One region of the Kitasatospora griseola genome, then DNA from elsewhere that is predicted to be linked to it. Evidence: riboswitches for the same ligand, from Rfam matches in the RefSeq annotation. Region 1 holds a riboswitch; the other holds the start of a gene.

Region 1 (5,301 bases):
TGATCGGCCGCCCGCAGGACTCCTGGCTGGCCGCCTGGAGCCGGGCCGACGCGGCGATCTCGCACCCCGTCGACCCGGTCGCGCTGGTCGACGCCGCGACCACGCTGCTGCGGGCCCGGGTGGCCCGACGGGCGCCGGTCGCACGCTGACCGGTCCGGTCCGCGGACCGGTCCGTCTCACCTGGAGAGAAGGGGACGGCAAGTCAGGGCGGCCGTCCCCGCCCGCTCGATAGGCTGACTCCGATTCCTCTGCGACAAGACGAGAGCTGGAGACGGCCATGGTGAACGTGCACTCTGCGAACGGCGGTAGCGACCCCGCGCAGGTGGTCCGCACCTGGCCCGACCTCCTGATGGCCCTGATGCGCGGCGAGGACCTCGCCCAGGCCGACACCGCCTGGGCGATGGACCGGATCATGAGCGGCGAGGCCAGCCCCGTGCAGGTGGCCGGCTTCCTGATCGCGCTGCGCGGCAAGGGCGAGACGGTCGAGGAGATCTCCGGCCTGGTCGAGGCGATGTACGGGCACGCCGTGCCGCTGGACATCCCCGGCCCGGCCGTCGACATCGTCGGCACCGGCGGCGACCGGGCCAAGACCGTCAACATCTCCACCATGTCGGCGGTGGTCGCCGCGGCGGCCGGTGCGAAGGTGGTCAAGCACGGCAACCGGGCCTCCTCCTCCGCGTCCGGCTCCTCGGACGTGCTCGGCCGGCTCGGCATCAACCTCGACCTGTCCGCCGCCCGGGTCGCGGCGGTGGCCGAGGAGGTCGGACTGACCTTCTGCTTCGCCGCCAAGTTCCACCCCTCGATGCGGCACACGGCGCAGGCCCGCGCCGAGCTCGCCGTCCCGACGGTCTTCAACATCCTCGGCCCGCTCACCAACCCGGCCCGGGTCGGCGCCCACGCGGTCGGCTGCTTCGACACCCGGCTGGCCGGACTGATCGCCGGCGTGCTCGCCCGGCGCGGCGGACAGGGACTGGTGTTCCGGGGTGACGACGGACTCGACGAGCTGACGATCACCACCACGTCCCACGTCTGGGTGATCCGGGACGGCCGGGTGACGGAGACCCGGTTCGACCCGCGGGACGTCGGCATCGAGCTGGTCGGGATCGAGGCGCTGCGCGGCGCCGACGCGGAGTTCAACGCGGCGGTCGCGCGGCGGGTGCTCAACGGCGAGCGCGGGGCGGTGCGGGACGCGGTGCTGCTCAACAGCGCCGCCGCGCTGGTGGCGCTGGAGCTGACGGACGCGCCGCTGAGCGAGCAGCTCGCGGCGGCGATGGTGCGGACGGCGGCGGCGATCGATTCCGGGGCGGCGGGGGAGCTGCTGAAGCGGTGGGCCGACGCGACCCAGTGAGCTTCAAGGGTCCGCCCGGGGAGGGGAGTTGCTCCTCCTCGGGCGGACCTTGCCGTTGGTGGGCGCCTGCTCGCGCCCGTGGCGGGGCGGGGGCGCTGCTGACGAGGTTTCAGGAGTGTGTCCAGGTGGCGGACGGGGGTTGAGCGCGAGGGGCTCTCGTGTAAGGTCTTTCGCAGGTCATGAGTGGCAGCGACAAGCCCCAGCTTGCTGTCCGGCAACCCTCCGTCCGTGGCGGGGTGCCCTGGGTGAGGACCGGGCTGCGCGGCGATCCGTCCGCGCGGCAAGCGCGGACTTCCGGTCGATGCACCCCGGGGTCCTTACCCCGTGGAGGAGTGCATCCATGTCCGTGATCGCCGAAATCTGTGAGCCGCTGGCCGTCCTGGGCCAGGAGGTCGAGGTGCCGTTGGCGTCCGGCGAGAAGGTCGGGTACGCGGCGCTGGACTACGCGGCGAGTGCGCCGGCGCTGGCCCGGGTGTGGGAGGACGTGGCGGCGTACGCGCCGTACTACGGGTCCGTGCACCGGGGGGCCGGGTACCTGTCGCAGCTGTCGACGGACCTGTTCGAGCAGAGCCGGCGGACCGTCGCGGAGTTCCTGGAGCTGCGGGACGGCGACCAGGTGGTGTTCACCCGGGCGACCACCGATTCGCTGAACCTGCTGGCCGGGGCGGTGCCGGTCGGGACCGAGGTGTTCGCGTTCGAGACCGAGCACCACGCCTCGCTGCTGCCGTGGCGGCGCGAGGGCCTGACGGTGCGTTACCTGCGGGCGCCGCGTTCGCACGGTGAGGCGGTGGCCGCGCTGGAGGAGGCGCTGCTGGGGGCGGCCGAGGGGCCGAAGCTGTTCTGCGTGACCGGGGCGTCGAACGTCACCGGTGAACTGTGGCCGGTGAAGGAGCTGACTGCGGTCGCGCACCGGTACGGCGCCCGGGTGGTGATGGACGCGGCCCAGCTGGCGCCCCACCACCGGGTGTCGGTGCGGGAGTTGGACGTCGACTGGATCGCGTTCTCCGGGCACAAGCTGTACGCGCCGTTCGGCGCCGGCGTGCTGGCCGGCCGGGCGGACTGGCTGGACGCGGCGGAGCCGTACCTGGCCGGCGGCGGGGCGAGCCGGACGGTGGCCCGGGAGCTGGACGGCTCGGTGGCGGTGGAGTGGCACACCGGCCCGGCCCGGCACGAGGCCGGTTCGCCGAACGTGATCGGCGCGTACGCGATCGCCTCGGCCTGCCGGGCGCTCACCGAGGCCGGCTTCGACGCGCTGGAGGCCCGGGAGCGGGCGCTGGTCGCGAAGTTGACGGAGGGGCTGGCGGCGATCCCCGAGGTGCGGGTGCTGAGCCTGTTCGGCGAGGACGCGGACCGGGTCGGCGTGGTGTCGTTCGTGGTGCGCGGCTGGAACAGCTCGCACTTCTCGGCCGCGCTGTCCGCCGAGTACGGCATCGGCGTGCGGGACGGGCTGTTCTGCGCGCACCCGCTGGTGCGGACGCTGCTCGGCGGGGAGGACGCGGCGCCGAGCGAGTGCGGGGCGCCCGAGCCGTCGCTGCCGGGGGAGCGCAGCCTGAACGCGATCCGGGTGAGCTTCGGCGCCGGCACCCCCGTCGAGCACCTGGACCGGTTCCTGACGGCCGTTCGGGACCTGGTCACCGACGGGGCGCGGTGGAGCTACCGCAGCGAGGGCGGTCGCTGCGTCGCGGACACCAGGCAGCGCTGAGCGGCTACTCGTCCAGGCCGAGCGAGAACGCGGCCTCCAGGTCGTGCTGCGAGTAGGTGCGGAAGGCGATGTGGGTCTCGGTGTTGGAGACGCCCGGGACCTTGTTGAGACGGCCGGGGATCACCTCGGCCAGGTCCTCGTGGTTGCGCACCCGGACCATGGCGACCAGGTCGTAGGTGCCGGTGACGGAGTAGACCTCGCTGACGCCCTCGATGGCCGCGATCGCCTCGGCGATCTCGGGGATCCGGTCGACGCTGGTGTTGATGAGGACGATCGCGGTGATCACTGAGCAACTCCTGTTCGAGAAGGTGCGCCCAGGGTATCGCCCGCCGGACGGGCGGCCCAGGCGAACAGCCAGCCCGTCACGAAGCCGATCACGTGCACCAGATAGGCCACTCCGCCGCCGCCGGAACTGACGGACCACCACTGGAGCGCGAACCACAGGCCGAGCACCAGCCAGGCCGGGAACCGCAGCGGCAGGAACAGCAGGACCGGCACCAGCACCGTCACCCGCGCTCTCGGCCACAGTCGCAGGTACGCGCCCAGCACCCCGGCGATCGCGCCGGACGCGCCGACCAGGGCGCGCATCCCGTCCGCGGTGTGCGCCTCGGCCACCGCGTAGCCGTAGGTGGCCAGGTAGCCGATTGCCAGGTAGCCGGTCAGGAACCGGATCCGGCCCAGCCGGGCCTCCACGGCCGGGCCGAAGACGAACAGGAACAGCAGGTTGCCGACCAGGTGCAGCCACCCCGCGTGGACGAACAGCGAGGTGAGCACGGAGAGTTCGGGGATCTTCGAGGGGGTCGGCGGCAGTGTGCAGCCCGGCGTCGCCGGGGTGAGCGAGGACAGCCGGTCCGCCGTCAGGGGACGGCCGCCGAGCAGTTCGGCGGGCACCGCGCCCCAGCGGTGCTCGTAGCGCTGCTCGGCGCAGGCCCGGGCGGGGCCGCTGCCGTACGCCGGGTTCAGACCGCCGGCCGGGCCGGCCAGCAGGACCAGCGCGGAGAGCGCGATCAGCAGGTAGCAGACGACCGGGGTGCGGGCGGTCCGCTCGGTCGTCGGCGAACCGGCCCGGGCGGGGGTGGTGAGCACCATGCCGGTGAGCATTCCTCGGGGGCGCGTCCGCGACACCGGGCGCTGCTCCGGACGGGTGAGCGTCCGGGCAGTGGACCGGTGACCCGGCCGCCGCGGCACAGGCAATAGGCTGGAGGCCCGGAACCGGGACCAGCCGAGAGGGACCACTGATGACCATTGCCGCGCCGACCGCCGAGACCCGCTGGCGCTGCACGCTGTGCGGCAACCTCACGCGCTTCGACGTCACCCGGTCCTCCCGGGTGATCGATTTCGTGCACTTCGACCTGGCCGGCGACTCCAAGGTCGAGGAGACCCAGGTGCTCTCCGAGACCGTCGAGTCGGTGCGCTGCCGCTGGTGCAACGCCGTGGACCAGGTCGAGCTGGTGGCCCGCCCGGGCGCCGAGGAGTCCGCGGAGGGTGGCCCCGCGCAGGGCTGACGCACTTCCACCGCCCCGCGTTCCCGTCCGCGCCCGGACGGGGGCGCGGGGCGGACTCGTCGGCGGGGTGCTGTCGGTGCGGCACGGTAGACGGGACAATTGCAAGCAGCGGCGGACACCAACGCCCCCGGCACCCGCCGGGGCCCGCCCGGACCAGGATCGGAGCCGAGAACAGTGGCGGAGGCAGCGAACGCGCCCACGGGCACGGACGGGACCGCGCCCGCTCCGGTCCGACAGACCCAGGACGCTGGGCCCGTCGAGGCCGCCGAGACCGCACCGGGCGCCGAGGACGGCAACGGCGAGACCGCACCGGGCGCCGAGGACGGCAACGCCGAGACGGCCGGCCGGACGCTGCCCGAGGGCGTGCGGCGCCGGGTGGTGGGCATCGCGTCCGACGCGCTCGGCGGCATCGCGCCCGGCGAGCTGCCCGCCGCGCTGCGCCCCTACGCGAAGTTCACCGCCGCCCGGCGGGCCAAGTACGCGGCGACCGCGCTGGCCGCCGCGCTGGAGTCCGACCCGGCGTTCCGGGTGCGGATAGCCGAGCGGCTGCGGCTCGGCCAGCCCGACCTGGTGCGCGCGCTGGAGGCGGGCACCGTGCCGGCCGCCGCCGACCCGATGGACGTGGCGGCCGCCGCCTACCTGGTGCGGCCCACCGGCTGGGCCCGGCTGGTAGAGGAGGCCGGCGAGCAGGCCGAGCGGGTGGACGCCGAGGGCGTCGCCGCGGAGGCCGCCCGGATGGTCGAGAA
Region 2 (5,301 bases), 2.0 Mb from region 1:
GCCGATGCGCAGGTCGGGGCGGAGGGCGCGGAGCAGCGCGGGGGCCAGCGAGAGGTGGTAGTCCTGCACCAGGACGGCGGCGCCGGGGGCGGCTTCGGCGGCGAGGGCTTCGGCGAACGCGGTGTTGTAGGCCCGGTAGGCGGCCCATTCGGTGCGGAAGTCGGCGTCGAACGCGGGCTTGGTGGGAATGTCGTACAGCAGGTGGTGGACGAACCACAGGGTGGAGTTGGCGACGCCGTTGTAGGCGCGGGCGAAGGTCTCCGGGTCGATGTCGAGCATGCGGACGGCCTGCCCGCCGACGTCGTGGCCGGCCCGGTCGAGGCGGCCTTCGGGGGCCTGTCGGGCGGCGGTGCGGTCGGCGTCGGAGAGGGCGGCGCAGACCCAGACGGCGTTCGGGTCGTCGATCGCGGAGAGCCCGGAGACCAGGCCGCCGCCGCCTCTGCGGAGGCTCAGCGTGCCGTCGTCCTCCGTGCGGAAGGACACCGGGCCGCGGTTGGAGGCCACCAGGATCGGGGCGGCTCCGGACTGCGTGGGGCGTTCGGACGCGTGATCGGCCATACAGCCAACCTTGCCGTGTGATCAGCCGACCAAACCACCCGGCGCGGGCCGGGCCGGGTGAACAGTGCGGGGCGGCAGGCGGGCAACGCGCGGGCCGGCGGTCAGCGGTCGCGGTACTCGGGGACGGTGATCATCGGGGGGCGTTCGGTGGCGGGCACCGGGTGGGTGCGGGGGGTGAAGCCGGCGGTGGTGCGGGTGTACTGGGTGAGCAGCGGCCGGACCAGGTCGGCGTCGGCCTTGAGCCGGTGGGTGCGGTCGAGGCGCTCCAGGGCGGTGCGGTAGATGGTGGCGGCCATCCGGCCGAGGGCCTGGCCGTCCTGGTGGCGGTGGTGCCGGACGCCGACGTCGACCTGGGCCAGCGCGTCCAGCCCGACCAGTTCCAACGCGTCGACCAGCAGGCCGAGTTCGACGCCGTAGCCGGTCGGGAAGGGCAGTCGCTCCAGCAGGCCGCGGCGGGCCGCGTACTCGCCGCCGAGCGGCTGGACGAAGCCGGCCAGCTGCGGCCAGTGCAGGTTGAGCAGCGGGCGGGCGACCAGTTCGGTGACCCGGCCGCCGCCGGCCGGGACGACGGCCCCGTCGGCCTCGAACGGGCGGTCGTACATGGCCTTGACCAGGTGCACGGCGGGGTCGGTGAGCAGCGGGCCGACGATGCCGGAGACGAACGCTGGGTCGAATTCGCGCAGGTCGGCGTCGATGTAGCAGACGATCGCGCCGCTGCTGGCGAGCAGCGAGCGCCACAGCACCTCGCCCTTGCCGGGGGCGGCGGGCAGCCTGGGCAGGATGGCGTCCCGGTGGACCACCCGGGCGCCGGCGGCGGCCGCCGCGGCGGCGGTGCCGTCGACCGAGCCGGAGTCGACCACCAGCAGTTCGTCGACCAGCGGGACGCGTTCCATCAGTTCGGTGCGGATCAGCGTGACGATCTCGCCGACGGTCGGCTCCTCGTCCAGGGCGGGCAGCACCACGCTGACGGTGCCGGCCGGCCCGGCGGCGCGCTTGGCGGCGAGCAGCCGGTCGAGCGGTCGGTCGGCGGCCGCCCAGGACCGGCGGCGCAGCCAGTCGGCCACTTCCGGCAGGACCCCGGGCTCGGGCTGCTCGGGCAAGATCTCGCTCCCTGTCTCGGTCCGTCTCGGTTTTCGGACGGTGGGGTTGGACGGCACGGGCCTTCGGTTACAGTCTTCGTACTGCGCCCGGACCTTCGCACGTCGGGTCGTTCGCAGCGTACGACCACAACTTCACATTGCTCATCCAGAGGGACTGAGGGAACGGCCCGTTGAAGTCCCGGCAACCCTCCCGCGCGGCCTTGCAGGCCCGGCGGGACAGGTGCCAATTCCGGCCCGGGCGCGACCGCGTCCCGGGGAAGATGAGGAGAAAGGGCCTCGCCACCATGGCTGTTGACACCCCCGCACCTGCCCCCAGCCTTCGGCCGGGGGTACCCCCAGCCGTCGACCTCGGTCCGGCCACCGCGCTGTCCTGTCGCGAGTGCGGCACCCGCTTCCCGCTCGGCCCGAGCTTCGCCTGCCTGGAGTGCTTCGGCCCGCTGGAGATCGCCTACGACTACGCCGGCTACGACGCCGAGGAGCTGCGCAAGCGGATCGAGGCCGGGCCGGCGTCCATCTGGCGCTACGCCCCGCTGCTGCCCGTCCCCGCCGACGTCGCGGACAAGCCGAACCTGAACCCGGGCTGGACCCCGCTGGTGAAGGCCGACAATCTGGGCCGCGAGCTGGGCTTCACCGCGCAGCTGCACATCAAGGACGACTCCGGCAACCCCACCCACTCGTTCAAGGACCGGGTGGTGGCCTGCGCGATCGAGGCCGCCCGCGCCTTCGACTTCACCACGCTGTCCTGCTCGTCCACCGGCAACCTGGCGGGCGCGGTGGGCGCCGCCGCGGCCCGGGCCGGCTTCAAGTCCTGCGTGTTCATCCCGCACGACCTGGAGCAGGGCAAGGTCGTGATGGCCGGGGTGTACGGCGGCGAGCTGGTCGGCATCGACGGCAACTACGACGACGTGAACCGGTTCTGCTCGGAGCTGATCGGCGACCCGGCCGGCGAGGGCTGGGGCTTCGTCAACGTCAACCTGCGTCCGTACTACGGCGAAGGCTCCAAGACCCTGGCGTTCGAGATCTGCGAGCAGCTCGGCTGGCGGCTGCCCGAGCAGATCGTCATCCCGATCGCCTCCGGCTCCCAGCTCACCAAGATCGACAAGGGCCTGCAGGAGCTGATCAAGCTCGGCCTGGTCGAGGACCGCCCGTACAAGATCTTCGGCGCCCAGGCCGAGGGCTGCTCCCCGGTCTCCGCCGCCTTCAAGGCCGGCCGCGACGTGATCAAGCCGGTCAAGCCGGACACCATCGCCAAGTCGCTGGCGATCGGCAACCCGGCCGACGGCCCCTACGTGCTCGACATCGCCCGCCGCACCGGCGGCGCCGTCGAGGACGTCACCGACGCCCAGGTGGTCGAGGCGATCAAGCTGCTGGCCCGCACCGAGGGCATCTTCGCCGAGACGGCCGGCGGCGTCACCGTCGGCGTGCTGAAGAAGCTGGTCGAGACCGGGCAGCTCGACCCGAGCAAGGAGACCGTCGCGATCAACACCGGCGACGGCCTGAAGACCCTCGACGCGGTCGCCGACTCCGGCATGACCGCCGTGATCCGCCCGACGCTGGAGTCCTTCCGCGCCGCCGGTCTCGTCTCCGCCTGATCCGTCCCCCACGTCTTCCGAGGAGTGCCCACATGAGCGCCACCGTCCGCATCCCCACCATCCTCCGCACCTACACCGGCGGCGCCGCCGAGGTGACCGCCGAGGGCGCCACCCTGGCCGCCGTCGTCGCGGACCTGGAGGCCAACCACGCCGGCATCGCCGCCCGCCTGCTGGACGACACCGGCAAGCTGCGCCGCTTCGTGAACGTGTACGTCAACGACGACGACGTGCGCTTCGCCGACGGCCTGGAGACCGAGATCAAGGACGGCGCCTCGGTGTCGATCATTCCGGCGGTGGCCGGCGGCTGCTGACGCCGCCCCGGGTATTCGCCCTGCCGCCGTCAGGCCTCGGAATTCGATTTCCGAGCCGCCTGGCGGCGGCTCGGCACATCGGCCGAAGACGTTCGGGCAGCCGTGTTTACGGCCCGGTGGGTCGCTGGAATTCGGGGACCGGCGAAGGAGTAGAGTGCCGGGAGAGCCGTTCCCCGTCACGGCCCGTTCCAATCCTCGTTTTTCCCCGTTCCGCACCTCGCGCCGGCCCCGTCCCGTCCCGCGCTCTGAGACATGCGCCGGACCGTTCGCCGCTCGACCTGTCAGGCCGCCGTCATAATTCTTTCGGCGATTTGCGGTGACACGTCCGTTATGTCCGGTGGCTATTGTCGCGCCGTACACCTTTCGCCCCGTCATATCCCCTGCGGCGTACGCGATTTCCGTGAAATTAGGGCCTGTTGCAGAGGGCGCATATCCGGATACATTCAGCCGCGACAGAGGCTGCGCCGTGCGGGGGGGAGTCCCCACAGGCCGGTCTTCCAGACCTCCGGGTCCGCGTCCGCGGATCTCTGAAGGGCCAGCACAGCACAAGGGGAGTTCGGAATGGCTCAGGGCACCGTCAAGTGGTTCAACGCCGAGAAGGGCTACGGCTTCATCGCGGTCGACGGTGGAGCGGACGTGTTCGTCCACTACAGCGCGATCCAGATGGACGGCTACCGCACCCTGGAAGAGGGCCAGCGGGTCGAGTTCGAGATCTCGCAGGGTCAGAAGGGTCCGCAGGCCGACATGGTCCGCGCCGCCGGCGCCTGACGGCTCGGCAGACCGCACCCACGACAGTACGACCGGCAGGTCCGGCCCCGGCGCGACGCGTCCCGGGCCGGGCCTGTCGGCGTTCTCCGGCCCGGCCTGCGGGTTTCCCGGGAGGGCGGTCGGAGCACGCCGAATGGGCTTGCACTCGACACCCCCGAGTGCTAATCATTGGCGTTAGCACTCACAGCGTGAGAGTGACAACGGACCGGGCCGGTGAGGCCCCGGAAGCGGCGGGGACAGGACCCGCACCCTCCTGGGCCGTCCGTCGCGGGCACCCCCTTGGTCCGAGCAGTCGACCGTGTCCCGGAGGACCACTTCTAATGGCCAAGATCATTGCCTTTGACGAGGAAGCCCGCCGCGGCCTTGAGCGTGGCATGAACCAGCTTGCCGACGCCGTGAAGGTCACGCTCGGCCCCAAGGGTCGCAACGTCGTTCTGGAGAAGAAGTGGGGCGCCCCCACCATCACCAACGACGGTGTCTCCATCGCCAAGGAGATCGAGCTCGAGGACCCGTACGAGAAGATCGGCGCCGAGCTCGTCAAGGAGGTCGCCAAGAAGACCGACGACGTCGCGGGTGACGGCACCACCACCGCCACCGTGCTGGCCCAGGCGCTCGTCCGCGAGGGTCTGCGCAACGTCGCCGCCGGCGCCAACCCGATGGCCCTGAAGCGCGGCATCGAGAAGGCCGTCGTCGCCGTCTCCGACCAGCTGCTGGCCCAGGCCAAGGACGTGGAGACCAAGGAGCAGATCGCCTCCACCGCCTCCATCTCCGCCGCCGACACCCAGATCGGCGAGCTCATCGCCGAGGCCATGGACAAGGTCGGCAAGGAAGGCGTCATCACCGTCGAGGAGAGCAACACCTTCGGCCTGGAGCTCGAGCTCACCGAGGGCATGCGCTTCGACAAGGGCTACATCTCCGCCTACTTCGCCACCGACCTGGAGCGCATGGAGGCGAGCTTCGAGGACCCGTACA

Evidence for each region. Region 1 has a riboswitch for S-adenosylmethionine ahead of ACI1MP_RS27025 (aminotransferase class V-fold PLP-dependent enzyme). Riboswitches for the same ligand answer to the same signal wherever they lie in the genome.
Region 2: linked by a shared signal. The riboswitch ahead of thrC (threonine synthase) and the one ahead of ACI1MP_RS27025 (aminotransferase class V-fold PLP-dependent enzyme) in region 1 are both predicted to bind S-adenosylmethionine.

What each region holds. Positions count from the first base shown of each region.
Region 1 covers NZ_CP173360.1:5,949,922-5,955,222, forward strand. Annotated here, with positions in the region: gene ACI1MP_RS27015 (response regulator transcription factor) at 1-149, shown strand, start outside; gene trpD (anthranilate phosphoribosyltransferase) at 278-1,348, shown strand; SAM riboswitch class IV at 1,524-1,641, shown strand; gene ACI1MP_RS27025 (aminotransferase class V-fold PLP-dependent enzyme) at 1,689-3,050, shown strand; gene ACI1MP_RS27030 (Lrp/AsnC ligand binding domain-containing protein) at 3,055-3,336, opposite strand; gene ACI1MP_RS27035 (rhomboid family intramembrane serine protease) at 3,333-4,139, opposite strand; gene ACI1MP_RS27040 (hypothetical protein) at 4,289-4,555, shown strand; gene ACI1MP_RS27045 (NYN domain-containing protein) at 4,730-5,301, shown strand, end outside.
Region 2 covers NZ_CP173360.1:3,903,108-3,908,408, reverse strand. Annotated here, with positions in the region: gene ACI1MP_RS17490 (trehalose-6-phosphate synthase) at 1-558, opposite strand, end outside; gene ACI1MP_RS17485 (glucosyl-3-phosphoglycerate synthase) at 660-1,658, opposite strand; SAM riboswitch class I at 1,797-1,925, shown strand; gene thrC (threonine synthase) at 1,943-3,250, shown strand; gene ACI1MP_RS17475 (MoaD/ThiS family protein) at 3,283-3,561, shown strand; gene ACI1MP_RS17470 (cold-shock protein) at 4,123-4,329, shown strand; gene groL (chaperonin GroEL) at 4,650-5,301, shown strand, end outside.